2 regions of the Shinella sp. 838 genome follow, and region 1 is predicted to be linked to the other one. Evidence: predicted binding sites of a transcription regulator. Region 1 holds the regulator's gene; the other holds the start of a gene.

Region 1 (6,243 bases):
CGGCAGTTCGCCGTACAGCAGAAGGTAGCAGACTTCGAGGAAATCGCCGTGTTCGGCCAACTGTTCGATCGGATAGCCGCGATGCAGCAGAACGCCTTCGTCGCCGTCGATATAGGTGATCTTCGATTCGCAGGACGCGGTGGAGGTGAAGCCGGGATCGTAGGTGAAGGTGCCGGTGTTCTTGTACAGCGTGCCGATGTCGATCACATCGGGGCCGATCGTACCGGATCGCGTCGGCAGCTCAACCGCTTTGCCACCGACCGATACACCCGCGCTTGTTCCTGTCATAACGATCCTCCGTTGTTTCCAATGGCGGCACGAAGTTGTGCCGGAACCATGAACATGCTCGTTTTGCTAGCCCATTTGCACCTGCCTGCCAAGCGAGACGAAAGGCAAATTGTGCATTGCGGAAATAGGCTTTCCGGCAACGCAATATCTACCCTTTCCAGCAAGTTTCAAGCAACTTTTACGCGTGTTTCGTGAAATGCGGAGGTAGCATCCTTTCTGTCTTGCTTAGCACTTGTGACGGCCACTGCTGATTGAAGTTTCCATCATTCGGTTGCACAATGGCAGTGTGAACGGGTGGGGCCGGGATCATGGAGAAGGGCAAGGTCGCAGAACGGCGGGAGGTGCCCGAGGCGCATGCCTGGCGGGCGGCGCCTGACGATGCTCCTCTGCCGGTCCCGGCACGCGATCCGCCGGCCCGCAGGGGCAGGGTCGTGATGCTTCTGACAGCGGCGGGGCGCCTGAGGAGTGCTTCCGAGACGCCGCAGACGTGGCGCGCCGCCTTCGCGCAGGAACGGGCACATGGCCATTTCTTCCTGTTCGTGCCGGTCTTCCTTGGTGCTGGAGCGGCCCTTTGGTTTTCCGCCGTTACTGATCCATCGCTTCCAGCACTGCTGCTTTTCGCTGCCTTCGCGTTCTGGCCCGCCTGGCGCTTCCGACATCGGGAGGACTGGACTGCGCTCGCCGCCGGGGCGATACTCTTCGTTCCGGTCGGCATGCTGCTGGCGGCGCTCGAAAGCGCGCGGCTCGATACGGTCGTGCTTGATGCGCCCGTTACCACCGATGTCAGCGGGCGGGTGCTGGCGCGCGAGAGTGACGAACGGGGTGCGATCCGCTACCGCATCGCGCTCGATACGACACGCGACCCGGTGCTCAAACGCCCGCCCGGCGTGGTGACGCTCCTCGCCCGCAGTCGGCATGCGCCGATCCCGATCGGCGGTGGGATAACCGGACGGGCACGGCTCGGGCCGCCCTCCGGCCCGGCGCTTTCCGGCCTCAACGACTTCGCCTTCGACGCCTATTTCGCCGGCACCGGCGCGGTCGGCTACTTCTATCAGGCCCCGCGTGCGGTTGCAGTGGCCGAGCCGGGCGTCGAGGGTCGGATTCGACAGACGGTCGCGACCTGGCGCAACAACCTCACCGAGCATATCCGCGGGCGGATTGGCGGCGATGCCGGCGCGATCGCCGCGGCCCTGGTGACGGCGGAGCAGCGGGCGATCAGCCCGGAAACGGTGGAGGCATTGCGAGAGGCGGGGCTTGCCCATGTGCTGGCCATTTCCGGGCTCAACATGGTGCTCGCCGCCGGCACTTTCCTCGTCGGCGCCCGCGTTCTGATGGCACTGATCCCGGGCTTTTCCGAACGCTATCCCGCCAAGAAGATCGCTGCCGCCGGTGCGCTCGCCATGGTGACGCTCTATATCCTCGTTTCGGGCGGTGCGATCTCCGCCGTGCGCTCGTGGATCATGATCTGCATCATGCTGGTGGCGGTGCTGTTCGGCCGTGCGGCGATCAGCCTGCGCAACGTGGCACTCTCGGCCATCGTCATCCTTGCCATGACACCGTCGGCCGTCACCAATCCGGGCTTCCAGATGTCCTATGCCGCAACGCTCGGGCTCGTCGCCGGCTATGCGGCCTGGCGGGAACGTCCCGTCCGCCGCGAGGGCGAGGGAGGGCGCCTGAAACTGTTCGGCGGTGCGCTGGGGCGCTTCTTCGGCGGGCTGCTCCTGTCCTCGCTGATCGGCGGCTTCGCGACCCTGATCTATTCCATCGGCCATTTCCATCGCATCCCGGCCTATGGACTTGCCGGCAACTTGCTCGCTATGCCTGTCATCAGCGCGATCGTCATGCCCTTCGGCCTCATCGCCGTACTGCTCATGCCTTTCGGCCTCGATGGCGTGCCCTTCGCGATCATGGGCAAGGGCATCGAGTGGATGATCGCGCTGTCGACATGGGTTGCGAGCTGGAAGGGCGAGATCGTCACCGGCCGCATTCCCTCGATTGCGTTCCTGCTGATCGGTCTTGGTGGCGGGCTTGTCTGCATCCTGCGCACGCGGCTGCGCCATGCGGGAACGCTGCTTGTCGGGATCGGCCTCGCCATCGCCTGCTTTCCGGCTGGAGGTGCCACGCCGGAAGCGCTGGTGTCCGAGGATGGCCGCCTCGTTGCCATCCTTCGCGGCGAAACCGTCGCCACAAACCGGGCAAGACCGCCAGACTTCATCTATGCGCAGTGGCGGCGCGCCCTTCGGCTCGGCGAACTTGTAAAACCCGAGATCCGCAGAAGCGCCGGCTTGACCCTTGAAGAAGCCGTCAGCACCACGGGTGCCGCAGAAAGCCGAAACAAGCCCCGGCGCAAGGCCGACCGGCAGAAGGCGAGGGACGCCATGGCGTCCGCGCTCGCGGCGGCCCGGGCCGGCAATGGCTTCGTCTGCGAGGCAAAGGCCTTCTGCGCCGCCGTCTCGCCAAGCGGCTGGCGGATCGTGACCCTCGACGACGTCGCCTTCCTGGGCACGGCCTGCGACGCTGCCGACCTCGTCGTCTTGTCCCTGGCCCTGCGGCTCGAGGCCTGCCGCTCGGGTGCGCGCCTGGTGACTGTGCGTCACCTGAGGCGAACCGGCGCCCTCGAAATCCACCCGGCCGCCGAAGGCCTATCCAACATCTTTTCAGCTGCGCAGGTCACACCGGCCGTGGAAAGTCTCGACCGGCCCTGGGCCCGCCACCGCAGCTACGACTGGCGCACGGGCAGTTTCGATCAGCCGGCCGATCAGTGATAGCGGCGAATGAGGCCGACCAGCTTGCCCTGGATTTTTACCCGGTCCGGCCCGAAGATACGGGTCTCGTAGGCGGGGTTTGCCGCTTCGAGCGCGATCGACGCGCCCTTGCGGCGAAAGCGCTTCAGCGTGGCTTCCTCGTCGTCGACAAGCGCGACGATGATTTCGCCGGGATTGGCGCTGCTCGCCGTGCGGATGATCACCGTGTCGCCATCGAGAATGCCGGCCTCGATCATCGAATCGCCCTTGACCTCCAGCGCATAGTGATCGCCGTTGCCGATCATCTCGGCCGGAACGGTGATGTCATGGGTGTTGTTCTGGATGGCGGAGATCGGCACGCCGGCAGCGATGCGGCCCATGACAGGCACGGAGACGGATGAGGAAACCTCGGCCACGGGCGTGCGCTGCGGCGGGGCGGCGACGGGAGCGGGGGGCTGCTTGCCGCGACTGCCCTCGATGACGGCAGGTGAAAAGCCGCGGCGCGGCTGCAGGCTCTGGGTATAGGCTTCGGGAAGCTTTATCACCTCGAGCGCGCGGGCCCGGTTCGGCAGGCGCCGGATGAAGCCGCGTTCCTCCAGCGCCGTGATGAGGCGGTGGATGCCCGATTTCGACGCGAGATCCAGCGCGTCCTTCATCTCGTCGAAGGAGGGAGGAATACCGGACTCCTTCATCCGTTCATGAATGAACAGGAGAAGTTCCTGTTGTTTCCGCGTGAGCATGGCCCCTCCACCGAGAATCGAGTGAAACAAATCCAGAACAGACACTATCTGTTCCATATGTGTTCTGCAAGGGGCTGCTGAAACAATAATAGTACTGTTCAGGCGGATGGTTCGCGCAGGAGAAGCACTGTACAGGGCGCGCCTGCAGGGGCCGCCGGCGCGTGGGGTGCGCGGACGAGAAGGGCCTCGGATGCGGAGAAGGCCTTCATCATGGAGGAATCCTGCTTGTCGAGGGGCGTGACGAGCAGGTCTCCGGCGGGGTCGCGGGCAATGCGTGCGCGAACATAGTCCTGCCGGTGGTCGTTCTCCTTGAGCGGCACGGCGGCAATGGCCGGACGTTCGCGGTTTTCCGCTGGAAGGCGCGCGAGGCGGCGCACGAGGGGAACGAGGAAGAGGTGCGAGCAGACGAGACTCGAAACAGGGTTGCCGGGCAGGCCCACGACGTGCACGTCGCCGAGGCGGCCGACCATCAGGGGTTTGCCGGGGCGCATGGCGATGCGCCAGAAATCGAGGTCCATGCCGGCTTCGCCGAGCACGGGCTGCACAAGGTCGAAATCCCCGACAGATGCGCCGCCGAGTGTGACGAGCGCATCGATACCGAGCGACAGTGCGTGGCGCACGGCGTTCAGAATTGCGTCCTTGTCGTCGCCGACGATACCGAGGTCGATCACCTCGGCGCCTGCCGCGCGGGCGAGCGCAGCGACGCCGTAGGTGTTGGATGCAATGATCTGGCTGGCGCCTGGGGGCGTGCCCGGCGACACAAGCTCGTCGCCGGTGGCGAGCACGGCGATGCGCGGGCGTGCATAGACGGTCACCGCCGCATGGTTCATGGCTGCCGCGACCGTCAGGCGGCCGGCATCGAGCACGTCGCCGGTCCTCAGGACGATTTCGCCTTCGGAAAAATCCTGGCCGCGCGGGCGGATGTGGCGGCCCTTCGGTGTGAGGAAGGTGGTGCGGATGCGACCGTCTTCCAGGACCTCGGCATCTTCCTGCAGGAGCACGGTATCGGCGAAGGCCGGCAGCGGGGCGCCGGTGAAGATACGCACGGCCTCGCCGGGGCCTGCGGTGCCCTGGAAGGCGTGGCCAGCGGACGACATGCCCGCAACGCTCAGGATCGAGCCGAGCGTGGCTATATCCGCGTGGCGCACGGCATAACCGTCCATCGCGGAATTGTCGAAGGGCGGCTGCGTCAACTTGGCAGCGACATCCTCGGCAAGCACGCGGCCATCCGCCTCGTGCAGCCGGACCAGCTCTGTCTGCTGTGTCGGCCGGGCGGCCGAAAGCAGGCGATGGAGGGCGTCTTCGACAGGCAGCAGCGACATCAGCCTGCGTCTCCGCGCCGGTAGTCGCCGGAGCGTCCGCCGGATTTTTCGACGAGGCGGATGCCGCCGATCTCCATCTCGCGGTCTGCGGCTTTCGCCATGTCGTAGATGGTGAGGCAGGCGACGCTGACGGCGGTGAGCGCCTCCATCTCCACGCCGGTGCGGCCGGTCAGCTTGGCCATTGCCTCGATCCGCAGTCCCGGAAGGCTGCGGTCCTCGCGGATGTCGACCGCGACCTTGCTCAGCATCAGGGGATGGCAGAGCGGGATGAGGCTGGCGGTCTGCTTGGCGGCCATGATGCCGGCAAGCCGCGCCGTACCGATCACGTCGCCCTTCTTGGCGTCGCCCTTGAGGATGAGGTCCAGCGTTGCCGGCGCCATGCGGATGAACCCTTCGGCAACCGCGATGCGCACCGTCTCGGCCTTGCCGCCGACATCCACCATGTTGGCTTCGCCGGACGCGCCGATATGCGTGAGCGTGCGGGCCTCGCCCGTCATTTCGAGACCGCCATCATTCCGCTGCCAGCATGCCGGCCGAGCCGGTAAGGAGCTCGCGAGTGGCGGCCGCCACGTCATCCTTGCGCATCAGGCTTTCGCCGACGAGGAAGGTGGAGATGCCGACCTTGCCGAGGCGTTCGCAATCCGCATGGGTGAAGATGCCGCTCTCGCCAACGAGCAGGCGGTCATCCGGCACCATGCTTGCGAGCTTTTCGGAAACGGCAAGATCTACGTCGAACGTGCGCAGATTGCGGTTGTTGATGCCGACGAGCTTGGACTTGAGCTTCAGCGCGCGTTCCATTTCAGGCGCATCATGCACCTCGATGAGCACATCCATGCCGAGCGCGAAGGCGGCGTCTTCCAGCATCTTCGCATCGTCGTCGCTGAGCGAGGCCATGATGAGAAGGATGCAGTCCGCACCCCAGGCACGGGCTTCCAGCACCTGGTAGCCGTCGAACATGAAGTCCTTGCGCAGCGCCGGCAGGGTGCAGGCCGCCCGCGCCGCTGTCAGGAATTCCGGCGCACCCTGGAAGCTCGGTGTGTCCGTGAGAACGGAAAGGCAGGCGGCTCCGCCGGCCTCATAGGCCTTCGCCAGCGCCGGCGGATCGAAATCCGGCCGGATGAGGCCCTTGGAGGGGCTTGCCTTCTTGAT
Region 2 (6,243 bases), 470 kb from region 1:
ATCCATGACGAGCGAAACGTGATCCAGGAAGCCGCGCATCGATTCGAAGGCCTCCATCGAGCGGATGAGTTCCTTCAGGTTTTCGAGGCGGCCCGGTCCTTCCGCCGACTTGTCGGCCTGCCACATGGCGGTGTAGCCGCTCTCCTCGAGGATCTGCTCGGCAAGCTCGGTGTGCGGCATGGTCTCCAGCAGCGACTGCCAGCGGCGGAAATCGGTGACGACGTCGAAGAGCGCCTTGCGAGCCTTCGGCTTCAGCTCGTCCGTCTCGATGATATCGGCGGCTGCGGCGAGCATCGGGATGTCGCGGGCGCGGGCATAGTCGTGCAGGTTGCGGATCGTCGTGTCGCCGAGGCCGCGCTTCGGCGTGTTGACGATGCGCTCGAAGGCGAGGTCGTCGGCCGGCTGGCTGACCAGGCGGAAATAGGCCATGGCATCGCGGATTTCGAGGCGCTCGTAGAAGCGCGGGCCGCCGATGACGCGGTAGTTGAGGCCGAGCGTGACGAAGCGGTCTTCGAATTCGCGCATCTGGAAGGACGCACGAACGAGGATCGCCATGTCGTTCAGCTTGTGCTCCTTGCGCTGGAGCTGTTCGATCTCCTCGCCGACGGCGCGGGCCTCTTCCTCCGAATCCCAGGCGGCATGCACGACGACCTTGTCGTCTTCGGGGTCGCGCCGGTCGGTGAACAGCGTCTTGCCGAGGCGGTCCTCGTTGTGGGCGATGAGGTGGCCGGCCGCACCGAGGATATGGGCGGTGGAGCGGTAATTGCGCTCCAGCTTGACGACCTTGGCGCCCGGGAAATCCTTCTCGAAGCGCAGGATGTTGTCCACTTCCGCACCGCGCCAGCCATAGATCGACTGGTCGTCGTCGCCGACGCAGCAGACATTCTGCGGCGTGCCTTTCGGCCGCTGTGCGAGCAGGCGCAGCCACATGTATTGCGCCGTGTTGGTGTCCTGGTACTCGTCGACGAGAATGTAGCGGAATTTCTGGTGGTACTCGGCGAGCACATCCGGATTGGCGCGGAACAGGCGGATCGGGTGCAGCAGCAGGTCGCCGAAGTCGCAGGCGTTCAGCGTCTTCAGGCGGTTCTGGTAGGCGATGTAGAGTTCGCGGCCCTTGCCGTTGGCGAAGGCGCGGGCATCGCCCTCCGGGATCTGCGCGGGATCGAGGCCCTTGTTCTTCCAGCCGTCGATCATGCCGGCGAACTGCTTTGCCGGCCAGCGTTTGTCGTCGATGCCCTCGGCCTGGATGATCTGCTTGACCAGCCGCACCACATCGTCGGTGTCGAGGATGGAGAAATCCGACTTGAGGCCGACGAGTTCGGCGTGGCGCCGCAGGAGCTTCACGCCGATCGAGTGGAAGGTGCCGAGCCAGGGCATGCCCTCGACGGCCCCGCCGACGAGGAGGCCGATGCGCTCCTTCATCTCGCGTGCCGCCTTGTTGGTGAAGGTCACGGCCAGCATCTGGCTGGGGAAGGCGCGGCCGGTGGCGAGGATATGGGCGATGCGGGTGGTCAGCACGCGCGTCTTGCCGGTACCGGCGCCGGCAAGCACCAGCACGGGTCCGTCGAGCGTTTCCACCGCCTCGCGCTGCTCTGGGTTGAGGCCGGAGAGATAATCCGGCGCCCGGTGCGCGTCGCGGGCCGCCATGGCACGCGCGGCGATGCCGCCCGTCGGCTTGGCCGGTGCTGCGGGCTTGCCGGCCAGCTGCGGGTCCTCGTCGAAGAAGGGAATGTCGTCGTAACCGCTGATCATGCGGCTCAATGTAGTGATTCGGTCCCGAAAGGCCAGTTTTCCGTTCTGCTTTTATTCCACGGGGGAAAAGAATGGCCGGAAGATTGTGGAAAGCGGCGCTGTTCAGGCCTGTCGGCGGTCCGCATCGAAGACGTCGTCCACGGGCACCTGCAGGGCGGTGGCGAGCTGGTTCGTCTTGCCGGCAAGCGAGACGATGGCCAGGAGTTCGGCATAGTGCGCGTCCGTCATGCCCTTGGCTTTCGCCGCCGCGGTGTGGGAGTGGACACAATAGCTGCAGCCGTTCGTTATCGAGACCGCGATATAGAGCATCTCCTTGACGAGCGGATCGAGCGTCGAGGGTGTCGCCATGACGACCTTCACCTCCGCCCAGGTGCGCTCCAGGAGCGCCGGGTCGAAGGCGAGGTAGCGCCACATGTTGTTGACGAAGTCCGACTTGCGGGTGGCGCGGATGTCATCGAACACCGCCTTGACGCGCGGATCGGTTTCCAGATTGTCGGCGGGCTTGACGGTGCTCATGAGCGTCTCCGAGGAATGGGCCGGCGGAAAACCGCCGGCCGGAAGGGATCAGGCGAGTGCGATGACACGGGACGGGCCACCCGTGCCGCCGCGCACCTTGGGTGCGCCGACGATGAGGGTTGCGCCCTTGGCCGGAAGCTTGTCCAGATTGGCGGTCGCTTCAAGGCCCCAGCGGCCCGAGGGCAGCCAGGAATAGTGCGTGGCGAAATCCGGGGAGATGCCGTGGTCGAGCGAAAGCGTATCGACGGCGATGCCGACGGCGCTCGAATTTTCCGCAAGGTACTGCACCGCTTCGACATGGAAGCCGGGGAAGTGCAATTTCCCCTCGCCATCGGCATTGCGGAACTTGTCGGTGCCGAGGTGCTTGTCCCAGCCGGAAAGAAGGGCAACGCAGGCCTTTTCCGGCAGGTCGCCATTGGCGGATATCCAGGCCTTGATGTCATCCGGCGTCAGCTGCGCATCGGCATTGGCGGCGGCCTTTTCCCGGATGTCGATGACGGCGAGGGGCACGACCAGATCGGATACCGGGATTTCCGCCACGGATGTGCCGTCCTCGGTAAAATGCAGCGGCGCATCGAGATGGGTGCCGGTGTGCTCGTTGTACCGGAGTTCGAAGATGTTGAACTTGTGTTCCTTGTAGTTGAATTTCTGCTCGCGCCAGAACTGCTGCGGCCCGAAAAAGGTCGGGAACTCCTCATAGAGTTCGTGGGTGAGGTCCGTTGCCTTCGTCGGTGCCTGGGCCAGTGCCGGGCTCAGCGCGCCGCTACCTGCGGCAGCGACCGTTGCCGCTCCGGCGGCGGCGGCGCGGAAAAAGCTTCTCCTCGAAAGCATGCGGTTCTTGACGGTATCGATGACGCAGGCGTCACACATGGAATTCCCCCTGTCGTTCAATGCGTTGATGAAAGAATACTGAAATAGGGCTCGGCCGCTGGGGCCGGGAAAAAGCTATCACAAGTGTTGGAGGCGTCCAGTCATGCACGTGCTCGCAAAAAGCGCGGCGAAGGAAGATTTCTCCACCTTTTCTTACATTTCGGTAACAGAGCGGGCCGCCAATCTTACATTTCGGTAATGAACGCATTCTTTCATTGCTCGTTCATTTTCAAAGCGGGATACTTGGCCTATGTCGCGCCGCAACAGGCGACGGTTCGCTTCCTTCGGAGACAGATTGCATGCGGGTTTGGAAACAGCTCCTCATAAGCCTTGGCGTCCTTTCGGCCGGGGTCTTGCTCTGGGGTCGCTTCGTGCCCGGGGCAAACGCCACGCTGCAGGCCACGGGTCTGCCGGGGTCGCTCGTGGCGGTCATCGCGCCGGCCGGCGACGGTGAGGCGCAGGGCGGCCGCGAAGGTGGCCGCCGCGGCGGTTTCGGTGGCGGACCGGCGCTTGTCGCCACCAAGCCTGCCGCCATGTCGGTCGTCAACGACCGGCTGAACGCCATCGGCGACGGCGAGGCGATCCGCACCGTGACCGTCACGCCCTATGCCACCGGCAACCTCACGGAAGTGCTGGTGAAGTCCGGCGAACGGGTGGAGCAGGGCCAGGTGATCGCCCGCCTCGACAGCGACGAGCAACGCATCGCAGCCGATCAGGCGCGTGTGGCGCGCGACAGCGCCCGGCAGAAGCTGACGCGGATCGAGAACCTGAAATCCACCATGAGCATTGCCGAATTGCAGGACGCCCAGACGGCGGTGCAGGCTGCGGAACTGGCGCTGCAGAATGCTGAGCTGACGCTGCGCCGCCGCGACATCACCGCGCCCTATGGCGGCGTCGTCGGCATCATCTCCGTCAACCCCGGCGACTATGTCACCACAGCCTCGGCGATTGCCCGCATCGACGACCGCTCGGAAATCCTCGTCGATTTCTGGGTTCCGGAGCGGTTTGCGACAAGCATGCGCGTCGGTGGCGCTGTGACGGCGACGGCGGTCGCGCGGCCGGGCGAGACCTTTACGGGCGAGGTGCAGGCGATCGACAACCGCATCGACCAGGAAAGCCGAACACTGCGCGTGCGCGCCCAGATCGACAATCCCGAGGATCTCCTGCGCGCGGGCATGTCCTTCCAGGTGACCATGCGCTTTGCCGGCGACCTTTATCCGAGCGTCGATCCGCTTTCCGTGCAGTGGAGCGCCGATGGCTCCTATGTCTGGCGCGTCAAGGATGAAAAGGTCGAGCGCGTGCCGGTTCACATCGTGCAGCGCAATCCGGACAAGGTTCTGGTGAAGGCCGAGATCGCCGAGGGCGACCAGATCGTCACCGAGGGCGTGCAGACGCTGCGGCCGGGCGGCGCGGTGCGCACGGCGGCGCGGGAGCGTGACCAGCAGACGACCTCCTCCGTGGCGGAGGGGTCGTGATGTCGGGGGAGGGGAACGCGCTCGACACGTCCGGCAAGGCGGGTTTCACCGCGCTCTTCATCCGCCGGCCGATCTTCGCCCTCGTGCTCAACACGCTGATCGTCGTCGCCGGCCTTGCCGCCTTCAACGGTGTGGAGATTCGCGAGCTTCCCTCCGTCGACCAGCCGGTCATCAGCGTCTCGACGGAGTTCGACGGCGCCTCACCGGAAACCGTCGACCGCGAGCTGACGGACGTGATCGAAGGCGCGGTCTCGCGGGTCCAGGGCATCAAGGACATCTCCTCGTCCTCCTCCTTCGAACGCAGCCGCGTCACCTTGCAATTCTCCGATACGACCGACGTCAACCAGGCCGCCAACGACGTGCGCGATGCGCTCGGCCGGGTGGCGAACCAGCTTCCCGACGGCGCCGACGAGCCGCGCGTCGTTAAGGCGGATGCGGACAGCCAGCCGATCATGCGCCTGGCGCTGACCTCGGACAGGCTGTCGCTCGAAGACCTGACGCTTCTCGCCGAAAACGAGATCACCGACCGGCTCGCGTCCGTCGAGGGTGTTGCCGATGTCGCCGTCTATGGCGACCAGGAGAAGATCTTTCGCGTCGATGTCGACCAGTCCAAGCTCGCTGCGCGCGGGCTGACGGTCGCGGACCTGCGCAATGCGCTTGCCACCGCCGCCTTCGACGTGCCTGCCGGCTCGCTGAAGAGCCAGAGCCAGGACATCACGGTGCGTGCAACCGCGGACCTGACGACGCCCGCCGACTTCGAAAACCTCATCCTGAAGAACCGCGTTCGCCTCGGCGACGTCTCCATGGTGACGATGGGGCCGGACGAAGGCTCGACCGCGCTGCGCTCCAACGGTCGCCAGGGTATCGGTCTCGGCATCATCCGCCAGGCGCAATCCAACACGCTCGACATCTCCAACGGTGTGAAGCAGATGGTGGCGCAGTTCGACAACATCCTGCCCGAAGGCACCGAGATCAAGATCACCAGCGATGACGCTGTCTTCATCGAGGGTGCGATCCATGAGGTGGAGATCGCACTCGTCGTCGCCGTCGTCATCGTCACGCTCGTCATCTATCTCTTTCTGCTCGACTGGCGCGCGACGCTGATCCCGACGATCAGCATGCCGATCGCGCTCATCGGCACGATTGCGGCCATCTACATGGCCGGCTTCTCCGTCAACATCCTGACATTGCTTGCCATCGTGCTGGCGACGGGCCTCGTGGTGGACGATGCGATCGTCGTCCTCGAAAATATCGTGCGCCGCCGTGCCGAGGGCTTGAAGCCGCGCGCCGCCGCCATCCTCGGCACGCTGGAAGTGTTCTTCGCGGTCATCGCGACCACCGCGACGCTCGCCGCCGTCTTCGTACCGCTCTCCTTCCTGCCCGGTCAGGCCGGGCGGCTTTTCCGCGAGTTCGGCTTCGTGCTCGCCTTCGCCATCCTCCTATCGTCCTTCGTCGCGCTGACGCTCTGCCCGATGCTCGCCTCGCGCATGCTGACCAAGGACGTGACGCACGGGCATAGCGGCCTTCTCGCCCGCATCGGCGGAGCGGCGTCGCGCTTCTACCGCTCGACGCTGAGCGCTTGCCTCGGCGCGCCCTTCATCGTCTTCGTCGTCGCGCTGCTCTTCACCGC

Evidence for each region. The regulator LexA, encoded in region 1, represses DNA repair genes until DNA is damaged. The targets are predictions, from matches to a motif close to TGTTCNNNNTGTGTTCNG.
Region 2: a site for LexA is predicted at 1,794-1,811, ahead of P9A16_RS05050 (ATP-dependent helicase). Genes of this name have one in related genera too.

The regions. Positions count from the first base shown of each region.
Region 1 covers NZ_JARSBQ010000001.1:1,547,320-1,553,562, forward strand. Annotated here, with positions in the region: gene gltA (citrate synthase) at 1-288, opposite strand, end outside; gene P9A16_RS07325 (ComEC/Rec2 family competence protein) at 597-3,053, shown strand; gene lexA (transcriptional repressor LexA) at 3,047-3,772, opposite strand; gene P9A16_RS07335 (molybdopterin molybdotransferase MoeA) at 3,871-5,094, opposite strand; gene moaC (cyclic pyranopterin monophosphate synthase MoaC) at 5,094-5,591, opposite strand; gene trpC (indole-3-glycerol phosphate synthase TrpC) at 5,605-6,243, opposite strand, start outside.
Region 2 covers NZ_JARSBQ010000001.1:1,073,466-1,079,708, forward strand. Annotated here, with positions in the region: gene P9A16_RS05050 (ATP-dependent helicase) at 1-1,752, opposite strand, end outside; gene P9A16_RS05055 (carboxymuconolactone decarboxylase family protein) at 1,855-2,268, opposite strand; gene P9A16_RS05060 (cyclase family protein) at 2,317-3,138, opposite strand; gene P9A16_RS05065 (efflux RND transporter periplasmic adaptor subunit) at 3,438-4,613, shown strand; gene P9A16_RS05070 (efflux RND transporter permease subunit) at 4,613-6,243, shown strand, end outside.